DNA from 3 places in the Streptomyces sp. NPDC006711 genome. Region 1 is predicted to be linked to each of the others. Evidence: riboswitches for the same ligand, from Rfam matches in the RefSeq annotation. Region 1 holds a riboswitch; each other region holds the start of a gene.
What was found. A riboswitch is a leader RNA that binds a small molecule or an ion and turns the genes downstream of it on or off. The one in region 1 is predicted to bind cyclic di-AMP.
Positions count from the first base shown of each region.

Region 2: another riboswitch for cyclic di-AMP. It lies ahead of ACFYM2_RS32635 (transglycosylase family protein); the one in region 1 lies ahead of ACFYM2_RS09520 (transglycosylase SLT domain-containing protein).
Region 3: another riboswitch for cyclic di-AMP. It lies ahead of ACFYM2_RS15155 (C40 family peptidase); the one in region 1 lies ahead of ACFYM2_RS09520 (transglycosylase SLT domain-containing protein).

Region 1 covers NZ_JBIAGO010000003.1:396,804-401,017, reverse strand. The annotation lists gene ACFYM2_RS09530 (hypothetical protein) at 1-575, shown strand, start outside; gene ACFYM2_RS09525 (RraA family protein) at 778-1,401, opposite strand; cyclic di-AMP (ydaO/yuaA leader) riboswitch at 2,090-2,274, shown strand; gene ACFYM2_RS09520 (transglycosylase SLT domain-containing protein) at 2,277-3,062, shown strand; gene ACFYM2_RS09515 (STAS domain-containing protein) at 3,334-3,786, shown strand; gene ACFYM2_RS09510 (DUF4157 domain-containing protein) at 3,985-4,214, shown strand, end outside.
Region 2 covers NZ_JBIAGO010000027.1:32,570-36,783, forward strand. The annotation lists gene ACFYM2_RS32620 (DUF501 domain-containing protein) at 1-66, opposite strand, end outside; gene ACFYM2_RS32625 (septum formation initiator family protein) at 97-585, opposite strand; gene eno (phosphopyruvate hydratase) at 712-1,998, opposite strand; gene ACFYM2_RS32635 (transglycosylase family protein) at 2,289-3,023, opposite strand; cyclic di-AMP (ydaO/yuaA leader) riboswitch at 3,025-3,192, opposite strand; gene ACFYM2_RS32640 (transglycosylase family protein) at 3,449-4,214, opposite strand, start outside.
Region 3 covers NZ_JBIAGO010000006.1:135,804-140,017, reverse strand. The annotation lists gene ACFYM2_RS15170 (lysophospholipid acyltransferase family protein) at 107-799, opposite strand; gene ACFYM2_RS15165 (ATP-dependent Clp protease proteolytic subunit) at 1,051-1,680, shown strand; gene ACFYM2_RS15160 (hypothetical protein) at 1,687-1,995, shown strand; cyclic di-AMP (ydaO/yuaA leader) riboswitch at 2,333-2,516, shown strand; gene ACFYM2_RS15155 (C40 family peptidase) at 2,521-2,994, shown strand; gene ACFYM2_RS15150 (ATP-binding protein) at 3,041-3,475, opposite strand; gene ACFYM2_RS15145 (helix-turn-helix domain-containing protein) at 3,739-4,214, shown strand, end outside.

The DNA of each region.
Region 1 (4,214 bases):
TGCTCGCGCGCGTCGTCGAACTGCGCGGCCGGGCCGTCCTCGTGGGCCGGACCGGCCCGGCCCCCCATGGGGCCCGGGCCGCCGGAGTCCGCCCCGCCGACGCCGAGGGCGGCCTGGAGGACATCACTGAAAGTCTCGGCGGTCCGCCCGCCGTCCACGTCACCAGCGGCACCCCCGAGGAGGCGTCCGCCGCCTGCCTGCGGGTCGGCGAGGCCGAACTGCCCGCCCTGGACGGCCTCGATCCGTCGGTGGTACGGATGGTCCTGCTCGGCCACCCCTACGAGGAACCGGTCACGGCCACGGCCGACGAGATCGACGACAGCGCCCGCACGCTCGCCCGCTGGCGGCGCGCCGTGGCGCACTGGGCAGGCCATCCGTCGAAGCCGATCCCGCCCGGCCTCAAGAGCACGGCGCGCGCCGCCCTGGACACCCGGCTCGACACCGGAACCGTCCTGCGCCTCCTGGCGGACCTGGAGACGGCGTCCGACGTGCCGGAGGGGGCCAAGTTCGAGACCTTCGCCCACCTCGACCGCGTCCTGAGCCTGGAACTCGTCCGCGAGGTGGGCACGGTCTGAGGGCGCGGGCCAGAGCGGAGCGCCGTCGCGTACGGTTCCGGCCTGCGGCCACGCGGCAGTTGGCCCGGGCCGGTCCTCAACCCCCCAGTGTGGCGCGGTAGTTGAGCCCGGGCCCGCTCGGCCGCGAAAGTCACTCAGCCGCGAAGCCCGCTCTGCCGCGAAATCCGCTCAGCCCCCGGAAGCCGCTCAGCGCGAAGCCCGCTCAGCCCTCGAAGCCGCCGTCGCTGAGGATCGCGTCGATCCGGGCGCGGTGCGCCCGCTCCCACGCGTCAAGGGACTCCTCGGCCTCCTTGGCCAGCTTGCGCCGGGCCTCGGTGAGCACCCGCTCCCAGTCCTCGCGAGGGGTGACCACGACACCCTCCTCGTCGGCCACCACCACGTCACCGGCCGCCACCCGCACACCGCCGCAGCGCACCGGGGCATTCAGCGGCCTGACGGCCTTTTTGGTGCCGGGAATGGGAATGACGCCCCGGGCGAAGACGGGAAAGCCCAACTCGCGTACCTCGGCGAGGTCACGGATGACGCCATCGGCCACGAAGGCGGCGATGCCCCGGCGTTGGGCGACCGCGCAGACGTTTCCGCCCGCCAGCGCGTAGTCCAGATCTCCCGATTCGACGACGACGACCGATCCCGGCTCGGCACGGTGGATGGCCGCGTGCAGCATGAGATTGTCGCCCGCAGGACACCGGACGGTGAATGCGGGACCGGCGACGCGCGGAATCGGGGACCACAGGGGACGCATTCCGATATCCATGACCTGGGCTCGCCCCAGAAGGTCGGCGAGAGTGGTCGTGGGAATCTTCTTGAATTCTTCGACGGCGTTCATTGTTCTTCCTTGGCGGAGGCGTGAGTTGGAGGGGAAGTCACCTGGCGGACGGCCGGGGCCGGGGGTCCGGACGGCGAATGCCGAAATGATCTCAGGCGATCTGATCCACCGCCACCATCCTTTTCCCGCCGGGGGATGCGGGCGGCACCTCCGGGCCGGCCGCCCGCCTCCGCGACCCTCCGGGGGCTCCTCTGCGAGGTCCGAGCAGGGGTCCGGGGGCCCATGAGTCGGGAAGGGACGACCGTGTCCACCGGATTCGCCACGCGTCAGCCGGCCGACGTAGAGGGCAACGGGTCCGAGTCGGCGACTCCTCGGTCGGCTGCCCGCCCGAGGCGGACCACCCACTTCGGCCACCCCACAGAGAGCGCGGAAAGTCCAATCTGTCCCAAATAGAACGCTATGGTGTTCCCTCCCTGCTCGAATAATGTCCTAATTGGGGCTATTGGGAGACCCTGGTCATTTTGCGGTACTCCCTGACCGGTTGCGCGTCGGCCGCGTGAATTGGGTCACTCGCCCGACGGGTAGTCAGCGAAGTCCGCGAGAGCATTTCCGTTCGGGCGCAAGAGAGTTGAGTGCCGGGTGGCCATGATCCACATTCCCGCTTTTCAGTGGATCAATATCGCGGGTCGGCATCCATGAATTCCGGCCTTGTTTCCGCTCGCCCTATTCGTTTAAGTTCACCGTCAATCCGGGTGGAACGCCGAATCCTGCCACCGTCCGGAAACCTCCCACACACGTATGGCAGGAGCGGGGGACCCAGGTAAGCCGCCGGTCCGGATTCCGGAACGGCTGGGGTGAAGCCGCGTGTGGCGCGGCCGGACATCTCCCGTCCGAACCCGACAGCTCACCTCGCAGGCGACGGAGAGGACATGACCATGCCTGCAAAGGGCAAGCACCGCCGGCCCAAGTCCAGCTCGTTCAGCCGGGGCCTCGCCGCCGCCGGTACGGGCGGCGCCGTACTCGCCATGCCGGTGATCGGCGCGACCACGGCCGGCGCCGCGCCGGCCCCGGCGCACTCCGCCACCGTGGCCCAGGTCGCGGCGGCCGCCAAGCCCGCCACGGTGGTGAAGGCGTCGCCCACGAGCTACGCCGTCGTCGCGGGCGACTCGCTGGCGAGGATCGCGGACGCCCTCGGCGTGAGCGGCGGCTGGAAGCAGCTGTACCAGGACAATCAGGGCGTCATCGGCAGCAATCCGGCCATGATCCACCCCGGTATCCGGCTCATCGTCAACGGTCCGGCGAAGGCGGCTGCGGCCCCCTCGGCCCGGAACGCCTCGGCCGACCGGGCCGACCGCTCCGTGCGCCCGGCCACGCTCGCCACCGCGACCGCCTCCTCGTACCCGAACAACCTCGACGGCTGGATCAAGCAGTCGCTCGACATCATGGGACGCGCGGGCATCCCCGGCACCTACGACGGCATCTACCGCAACATCATGCGCGAGTCCTCGGGCAACCCCATGGCGATCAACAACTGGGACTCCAACGCCGTGGCCGGCACCCCGTCCAAGGGACTGCTTCAGGTCATCCAGCCCACGTTCGCCGCGTTCCACGTGCCGGGCACGTCCACGGACCTCTACGACCCGGTCGCCAACATCACCGCCGCCTGCAACTACGCGGCCAAGACCTACGGGTCGATCGACAACGTCTTCGGCGCCTACTGAGCGAGGCGTTCCCAGGGCCGGGCACCCCTCACGGCGGGAGGGCGCCCGGCCCGTCCCGTGACCGCCCGGCCGGGGCCCGCACCGCGCCGTTGACGCGCGGGTTAGGGCGGCGCAAATTTTGTTCACCCCCAGGGCTGAACAATTTGAAGGCTGCACGTTTCTGCATACGTGCCTGTTCCTAGGGTGGTAGTGCGTCACCCCGGACCACGGTGACTGCCCGACGATCATGTACCCCGCAGGGGCGGGGATCCCTACTGGACCGGGAGCTGCCATGGGAACCACCGCTCGGCCGTCAGCCCCGGACCCCGTACCCCTTCCCCCGGGGCTCCTGCCGGGCCGCTGCCGCACCGCCCGCACCCATCTGGTGCGGGGCGTCACGGTGGTCGAGGTGTACGGCACCGTCGATCTGGCGTCCGCGCCCGACGTGGGCCGCCATCTCGACGCGGCCACCCACCCGGCGGGCGCCCGGGTGGTCGTGGACCTGCGCCCCGTGGACTTCTTCGACTGCGCCCTCCTCACCCTGCTGTGCCGCGCACACCGCAGGACCCGCGAGCGCGACGGAGGCCTCGGCCTGGTGTGCGTACGGCCGTGGCACCTACGGGTCCTCACGGCGGGCGGTCTCGACAGGCTGATCCGGCCGGCCACCACGGTCGAGGAGGCGGCACTCAGCGCCCTCGCCGGCCCGCCCGGCGCCGCCAACAAGCGCCGCGCGGGCGGCAGTTGACGTGCCGTACGGAGCCGGCCACGCCCCTCGGGTGCGTGACGGGCCGGGCGTGCGTGGCGGTCCGATGGTGAACGCTCTCCGTGAGGGGGCGGCGTGGAGACTGCCCCATCGACTGCCCTTCCGTACCTTCACCGCCGCATCCCGCGCTGATATGCACGTAACGCCGGACATCACGTCCCACCCACCAAAGGGGTTCACGTGCACGCGCAGGACAGCCAGCAGGGCCGATCCGTCACGCCCGGCGGTCCCGCGCCGAGGGCCGCCGAGCGCGCCGAGGCGGCGCCCGCCGGACGCGGCGGCGGCATCGGCGGGGCGTTCTCCGCCCAGCAGGTGCTCGCCCTTCAGCGGTCCGCGGGGAACGCGGCGGTGGCCGGACTGCTCGGAAGCGCGCCGGTGCAGCGCTCCTCCGTGCACGAGGTGCTGCGCGG
Region 2 (4,214 bases), on a different contig from region 1:
CTTGAAGGCGGCGATGTCCGCGTCGGTGGGCTCGGTGCGGTCGGTCTGGGGCGGGGGCGTTTCCATGCCTGGGTCTGTCTCTATCGCTAGCGGTGGTCAGTTGGCGGAACGGTCGGCCTTGTCGACGCCGTCCCAGAGGTTGGAGTGCCAGGCGCGGCCGGTGGCGCCCTTGTTCTCGCGGTGCTTGTCCGCCGCGCCCGGGTCGATCACGACGAAGGCGCTCTCGCCCGGGAACTGCATGTGCAGATGCTCGCGGGCCAGGCGCTCGATGTACGCGTCGTCCTGGAGCCGCGCCTTCTCGTCGCGCAGCCGCTCGACCGACTGGCGCGCGTCGGCGGCCTTGCGCTGCTGGTCGGAGATGTCGGCGCGCTGCGAGACGTACTGGCGCATCGGATAGGCGAGCGCCACGATCAGCGAGCACAGCACGAGGGCGAGCAGCGCCGCGCGGCCGGTGAGGCGGGAGCGGCGGGCCTGGCGCTTGTTCTGCGAGCGGTAGACGCGGGCCGCGGTCTGCTCGCCGAGCACCTTGAGCCGGGCCGCGGTGGAGAACCGGTCGCGGTCCTTGACCTTGGCGTCGTTGCCCATCGCTCTCCCGCCTCCCCGCCGCACACATACGTCCCCGGACACGGTACGGGACCGTGGCCGGGGACGCGGGGACGACTGGCTGGGGCTCAGCCGCCTTGGCCGCTCGGCTCGGCGAGCGGCCGGTGCTCAGTCCTTGAAGCGGGGGAAGGCGCTGCGGCCGGCGTAGACGGCGGCGTCGTCCAGGATCTCCTCGATGCGCAGGAGCTGGTTGTACTTGGCGACGCGGTCCGAGCGGGCCGGTGCGCCGGTCTTGATCTGACCGCAGTTCACCGCGACGGCGAGGTCGGCGATGGTGACGTCCTCGGTCTCGCCGGAGCGGTGGGACATCATGCACTTGAAGCCGTTGCGCTGGGCCATCTCGACGGCGTCCAGGGTCTCGGTCAGCGAACCGATCTGGTTGACCTTGACGAGCAGGGCGTTGGCGGAGCCCTCCTCGATGCCGCGGGCCAGACGCTCGGGGTTGGTCACGAACAGGTCGTCACCGACGATCTGGACCTTGGAGCCCAGGCGCGAGGTGATGGTGTTCCAGCCGGCCCAGTCGTCCTCGAACAGCGGGTCCTCGATGGAGACCAGCGGGTACGCGGAGACGAGCTCCTCGTAGTACTCGGTCATCTCGGCGGCCGAGCGGGACTTGCCCTCGAACTCGTACTTGCCGTCCTTGTAGAACTCCGAGGCGGCGACGTCGAGCGCGAGCGCGATGTCCTTGCCCGGGGCGTAACCGGCTTCCTTGATGGCCTCAAGGATGAGGTCGAGGGCGGCGCGGTTGGACTCCAGGTTCGGCGCGAAGCCGCCCTCGTCGCCGAGGCCGGTGGAGAGGCCCTTGCGCTTCAGGACGCCCTTGAGCGTGTGGTAGACCTCGGCACCCCAGCGAAGGGCCTCGGAGAAGGACTCCGCGCCGATCGGGGCGATCATGAACTCCTGGATGTCGACGTTGGAGTCGGCGTGCGACCCACCGTTGAGGATGTTCATCATCGGGACGGGCAGCAGGTGCGCGTTCGGGCCGCCGAGGTAGCGGAAGAGCGGCAGGTCGCTGGCCTCGGAGGCGGCGTGCGCGACGGCGAGCGAGACGCCGAGGATGGCGTTGGCGCCGAGCGAGCCCTTGTTGTCCGTGGCGTCCAGGTCGAACATGGCCTGGTCGATCAGGCGCTGCTCGGTGGCGTCGTAGCCGACGAGCTCCGGGCCGATCTGCTCGATGACGGCGAGGACGGCCTTCTCGACACCCTTGCCGCCGTAGCGGTTGGGGTCGCCGTCGCGAAGCTCGATGGCCTCGAAGGCACCGGTGGAGGCGCCGGACGGGACGGCAGCACGGCCGGTGCTGCCGTCGTCGAGGCCGACCTCGACCTCGACCGTGGGGTTGCCTCGGGAGTCCAGGATTTCCCGGGCTACGACGACGTCGATGGACGGCACGAGCATCTCCTTCTGGGATGTGACGCTAGATGTGACGCAGGCGGTGCAAGGGACCCGCGGGGTCGCTTCGCCTTGCGACAAGAGCCTAACCGGCTCCGGGGGTCCAGCCGGCCGAGTGCCCGCGTCCTGGGACGAAAAAGGGCCCAATGACCCTGATTCCCGGGCAAAGGCCCACAACACTACTGTCTGGTAACAGCGAAAGCCCCGGCCCGGCGCGTACGGGGGAACGCGCGCCGGGGCGGGGCTGCCTTGGGGGCGGGCCGACCTTGGGGGGCCGACCTTGGGGGCGGGCCGGCTCAGCCGAGGTGGAGCTTCTGGCCCGGGAAGATCAGGTTCGCGTCCTTGACGATGTCCTTGTTCAGGTCGAACAGCTTCTGCCAGCCACCCTGGGTGTGGTTGGCGGTCGCGATGTTGCCGAGCGTGTCGCCGGACTTGACGGTGTACTCGCCGTCGCCCTGCTTGACCGGCTCGGTGCGCTGCTCGCTGCGGCTGGCCTTCGGCGCCGCCTCGGTGCGCTGCTCGGTCCGCTGCGGCTTCTGCCGCGTCTCCTGCTGCGTCTTCTGCTGGGGCTGGACGCGCTGCTTCGGCTTCGAGGGCTTGGCCGACTTCGAAGAGGAAGAGGACGAACCGGAGGTGTCCACATCGGCCTTGGCGCCGCCGGAGCTCAGGTTGCCGGCGCCGGCGCAGGACCAGGCACCCGGGCCCTGGATGGCGAGCAGCTTCTCGGCGGCGGCTATCTGCTGGCCCTTGGTGGCCAGGTCGGCGCGCGAGGCGTACTTGGTGCCGCCGGCGGCGGCCCAGGAGGACTGCGAGAACTGGAGGCCACCGTAGTAGCCATTGCCGGTGTTGATGGACCAGTTGCCGCCGGACTCGCACTGGGCGACGGCGTCCCAGGTCTGCACGGAGGCGGCGGAGGCGTTGCCTGCCGCCATCAGCGGAGCGGCGACCGCGGCACCGGCGACGCCGGCCAGCGTGACGACACGGACGGCCTTGGACGGGCGGCGGTGCTTGCCCTTGCCGGAAAGCAGCATGAGTTCTCCTCACCGACGCCTGCGAGGTGAGCTGTCGGGTTCGGGCGTGAGCTGCCCGGCCGGACGTCGTGCGTCCGTCTTCACCCCAAGCCGGTCGGCAGTCCGTGTGAACTGCCGGGGCCGGCGCCTACCTTGGGTCCCCCGCTCCTGCCTACGGCGCATAAGCGTCGACTGTTCCCATCGGCCGACGGCAGGATTCGGCGTTCTCGGTCGAAGGGGCTCGCGGTGACGAGCGAGTCCGACGAAAACACACGCCCCGCCAATGTTCAAAGAGGCACATCGGGGTTAAAACCCCCTTACTTGCGGCCACAGAAGGGATGTTTCCGCAGGTGAGGGGCGGGGCGGACGGACCGGGCAGACGGGACACGCCAGTTGAGGCGAAGAGACCCATGTCTCACTTGCACACAACGGACATACACCCCGAACTAGCCCTGTTGCGGGGCCGAGTTCGGGGTGGCGGACGGGGCGGGGGACGCGGTGGCCGACGAGGGCGCGCTCGGGGTCGCGGGGGCCGCGGGAGCGGCGGTCACGCCCTTCAGGTCCAGGCTCTGGCCAGGCAGGATGAGGTTGGGGTCGGTGCCGATCAGGCGCTCGTTGGCGTGGTAGAGCGCGGGCCAGCCGCCCTGGACCTTGTGCGCGTCGGCGATGACCGAGAGGTTGTCGCCGGGGCGGACGGTGTAGGCGCCGCTCGCGTCAGGGGCGTTGCCGCTCTCCCGTGAGGCGCCGTCACCCCGCGAGGCGCGCTGCCCCGCGTCGCGGTTCTCGCCGGCCGGGGCGCCCGTGCCGTCGCCGGCGGCGGGGTCGGGCCGGCCGGCCTCGGCGCCGGGCGCGGTGGACCCGGGCTTGGCGCCGGCGCCGTCCTCCGGCGCGGGGGCGCCCCGGTGCTTGCCGGAGCTGGACGGGGTGGAGGCGGAGGGCGCCGGCGAGTTGGCCGGGCCGTCCTGCCGGGTGGCGTCCGGGGCCGGGGTGGCGGCCGTGCCGCCCGGAGTGGCGGCGTCCTCGGGCGTCTTGGTGGCGGGGACGGCCGGGGTCGCCGGGGTGACCGGAACCGACGGCGCGGGCGACGCGGTGGAGCCCGAGGTGTCGGGCACGCCCGGATCGACGTCCGCCGAGCCGCCGCCCTTGGTGAGGCCGGCGTCGGCGCCGCAGTTCGCGAACGCCGAGGGCCCCTTGGCCGCGAGCACCTTCTCG
Region 3 (4,214 bases), on a different contig from region 1:
GAGGCCCGCGCGGAACGGCTTGACCGCAGGTCACAGGGGTGGGAGCGGGCCTGCGGGCGCGGGCCCGGCACCGGTACGGCGAGCGGCCCGCGCCCCGAGTGGCAGGTCAGGCGGCCGCGGCGGCCGCTTCGCGCGCTCCCCTGGCCTCGGCCGCGTACACGTCCACGTACTCCTGCTCGGACAGCGTGCGCACCGCGTACATGATCTGGTCCGTCACGGCCCGCAGCACCAGACGCTCCTCCTCAAGACCCGCGTAGCGGGAGAAGTCCAGGGGCTCGCCGAAGCGGAGCGTCACCGGTACGCGCCGGGGCAGCCTGCGCCCCTTGGGCTGGGCCTGGAACGTCCCGATGATCGCGACCGGCACCACCGGGGCGCCCGAGCGCAGCGCCATCGCGGCCACCCCGACCTTGCCCTTGTACAGCCGTCCGTCGTGCGAACGCGTGCCCTCGGGAAACACCCCCAACGCCGCGCCCCTGTCCAGGACTTGGAGCGCGGTGTCGAGCGCGGCCCGGGCCGCTTCCTTGCCCGAGCGGTCGACCGGGATCTGGCCGAGCGCGCGGAAGAAGGCAGCGGTGGCGCGGCCGGTGAGGCCCGGCGCGGTGAAGTACTCCTGTTTCGCCAGGAAGGTGAGGCGGCGCCTGAGCACCACCCCGAGCAGGAACTGATCGGTGAACGACTGGTGGTTTCCCGCGATGATCACCGCACCCGTCCCCGGCACCCGCCCGCTCCCCTCCACGCTCGGGCGGAGCAGCCACCGCAACAGCGGCGACAGCACGAGACGCAACGCGTAATAGAACACGTCAGTAAGCCCTCTCCCCAGGTGACCCCCGCGCCGCCGCACGCTAGCCATCGACGAAGGCAGCCGGGAGAGCGCCTATCGCGCCAGACCCCGCACCCGACGGCGCGATCTCTCGCTCGCCCACAGCGAAACCGCCGCCTGGCCCCTTGCCTCGCGCGTGCTCCCCGACGGATGCTCAACCCGGCGCTTCTGTACGTCCTGTACGTTTTTTACGGAGGCCGCCCCGAGGTCCGGTCAAGGAGAGGTACGCCATGAACCACCGCCCCGCCGCCCGCTATGTGCTGCCCGAGTTCCAGGAGCGCACCACCAACGGCGTCCGCACGCTCGATCCGTACTCCAAGCTCTTCGAGGAGCGGATCATCTTTCTGGGCACACCGGTCGACGACGCCTCCGCCAACGACGTGATGGCCCAGCTCATGCACCTGGAGCACGCCGATCCGGACCGGGACATCTGCCTCTACATCAACTCCCCCGGCGGCTCGCTCACCGCCATGACCGCGGTCCACGACGCGATGCGGTTCGTCAGCTGCGATGTGCAGACGTTCTGCCTGGGGCAGGTGAGTTCGGTCGCGGCGGTGCTCCTGGCGGCCGGGACGCCGGGCAAGCGCCTGGTGCAGCCGGCGTCACGGGTGCTCCTCAAGGAGCCGGCCATGGAGGAGCCGCTGCGCGGCCAGCCGTCCGATCTGGAGATCCAGGCGGCGGAAGTACTGCGCGGCCGCGCGCTGTTGACCGGGCTCCTGGCCCAGTACACCGGGCGCGCCGCCGAGCAGGTGGCCGCCGACATCGAACGGGACCTGGTCCTGGACGCCAAGGCGGCGGTGGCGTACGGGATCGCCGACCACGTCCTGGAGAGCCGCAAGACCTCCGCGCGCGGGAACTGAGGCGCCGTGCTGCCGCCGGAACTGCCGCCGCTGCCCGCGCTCACGCGCGCCGAAGGCGAGTTCATCGACGCCTATCTCGAAGTGGTCGACCTGCTCGGCCGGGTGAACCCGGCGCACGGCCATGACACCTACAGCGCGTTGCGGGCGGCGCAGGCCCTGGTGGGACGGGCGGCCGCGCTCAAGGACGCCCTCACCCTCATGCATCTGCGCGGGGAGACACGGGTGCACGCCAGCACGTTGACACGGGCGCTTCGCGTCCTGGACGGCGAGCGCCGCGCGGGCCGCCTCACGGTGCCACCCGGGACGGGGAGTTAGAGGCGCCGCGCGGCCCGGGCGGCATTCGACGCGCTCACCGGGCAGGCGAAACGGACCAGATGGAGTACCCCCTTTCGGCCCACCCGCGGCTCCACCCACTGACCCTTATGAGTTGCTTATGGCGGCCACCCCTATGCGGAATCGATCCTTCCGTAGCTGGTACGAGCCTGGTCAGGACCGGTCGAGAAGGGGTTGAAGTGCCCGTGTCCACCCGAATGGGGCAGGCGTGAGCAGTCTCACACAAAGCCGTTTCGGTCCGGTAATCCGACAGTCGTTGCGTGAAGATCCCTGAGACGACAAGCCCCCGCCACCTCGGCGAGGCGGTCCGGGCGGACGCCGAGTCCTGCCGCCGTTCCGGACGACTGGTCGACAGGAGTGGACCGGCAGGAGTGGAGGACCCGAGTACTTCGGGAGGGCCGGTGAGCCGGCCCTCCCTCGGGGTGAAGCCGCGCACGCGGCCGGGCGTCTTCGCCAGTCCGAACCCGACAGGTCATCCTTCGCAGGCGGTTTGACGAAGGGTTGCGCATGACCGCGCGGACGTACATCCCGTCCCTGGCTGTCCGCCTGGGCACCGTCTGTGCCTTCGCTCTCGCCGCGACGGGCGCCACGACGCTGGTACCGGGTGCCACGCCGGAAGCGAACGCCGCCGCCGTGGCCGCCAGGGCGCTCCATGTGGCCGCGTCCAAGAAGGGCTCGCCCTACCAGTACGGCGCGTCGGGCCCCTCACGCTTCGACTGCTCGGGGCTCACGCTCTACTCGTTCAAGCAGGCGGGCCGCCACCTGCCCCGCTCGGCGCAGCAGCAGTACAACACCTCCCGGCACGTCTCCGCTTCCTCGCGCAAGGCCGGCGACCTGGTGTTCTTCCACTCCGGAGGCAGCGTGTACCACGTCGGCATCTACGCGGGGGGCGGCCGCATCTGGCACTCGCCCAAGTCCGGGACCGTGGTGCGCCTGGAGCGGATCTGGAGCCACAGCGTCTGGTACGGGCGGGTGGGCTGACGGGCGCTCAGGAGCCGGCGCGGGTGGCGCGCCCCGGCCCGGGCGGTTATCCGTCCTGGACCGCCGTCGGCCACGGCAGTGCGATCGAGACCGTTTTGCCGCCGTCCTGCGTGGGCTCGACGGACAGCCTGCCCCCGGATTCGGCGGCCAGCCAGCGGATGATGACCATGCCCCGCCCGTTGTCCTGCTGCACGGCCGCGGGCAATCGTTTCGGCCAGCGCGGATGGCTGTCGGTGACGCCGATCCTGAGCACTTCCTCGCGCTCAAGACTCAGGTTCACGGTGAAGGTGGGCGACTGGCCGAAGGTGTGCTGCACGGCGTTGGTGGCGAGCTCGGAGACGATGAGCCGCACCGTGTCGACCGCGTCGGCGTCCGGCGGCAGGCCCCAGTCGGCCAGGATCGTGGCGGCGTAGCGCCGTGCGGCGGAGACCGAGGCGGGATCGCTCGGCAGAGTGAGGGTTGCTTCGAGATGGTCTGCCATGGCGACGCTGTCCCTTTCCCGCCCGGGCCGGCTCTGAGACTCCTGGCGAATGAGCGCTCGCGGAGAGGACGACAGGCCTCGGACTGTGCTTCGCGTCAGAGTGGCACTCATCGTGCCGGTCCCGGGCGCCATCCACCAAGATATGCATATATCTGTCGCTCAAAGCAGTGAACTCTGCGACGGAAGACCGTATGTGGGCCCACACTTACCCATCGCCGAAGACGAAGGAGGCAACAGAGCCGACAGAGCCAGAGGAGGCGGCCATGGGGCACGGACCGGCGGTGCGCAGACGCAAGCTCGGCGAGGAACTGCGGCGGCTGCGCGACGACAGGGGGCTCACCAGTGGCGAGGCGGCCGCTCTCGTCGGCTGGCACCAGTCGAAGGTGAGCCGGATCGAGACCGGCCGCAGCGGGGTCAAGCCGGCGGACGTGGCCCGGCTGCTCGACGCCTACGGCGTGCGTGACCCGCGACTGCGGGCGCTGCTGGGCGCGTTGGCGGATTCGGCGGGCGGCGCGGAGGCGGGCTGGACGCACGCGTACCGCGGGCTGCTGGCGCCGCAGTACCGGGACTTCATCAGCCTGGAGTCACAGGCGCGTTCGGCCCGGACCCTGGAGACCTCGGTGGTGCCGGGCCTGTTGCAGACGCCGGCCTACGCGCGGGCGGTGACGCGGGCCGCGCTCGGTGGTCTCGCCCCGAAGGAGGTCGACTCCCTCGTGGAGGTGCGGATCGCCCGCCAATT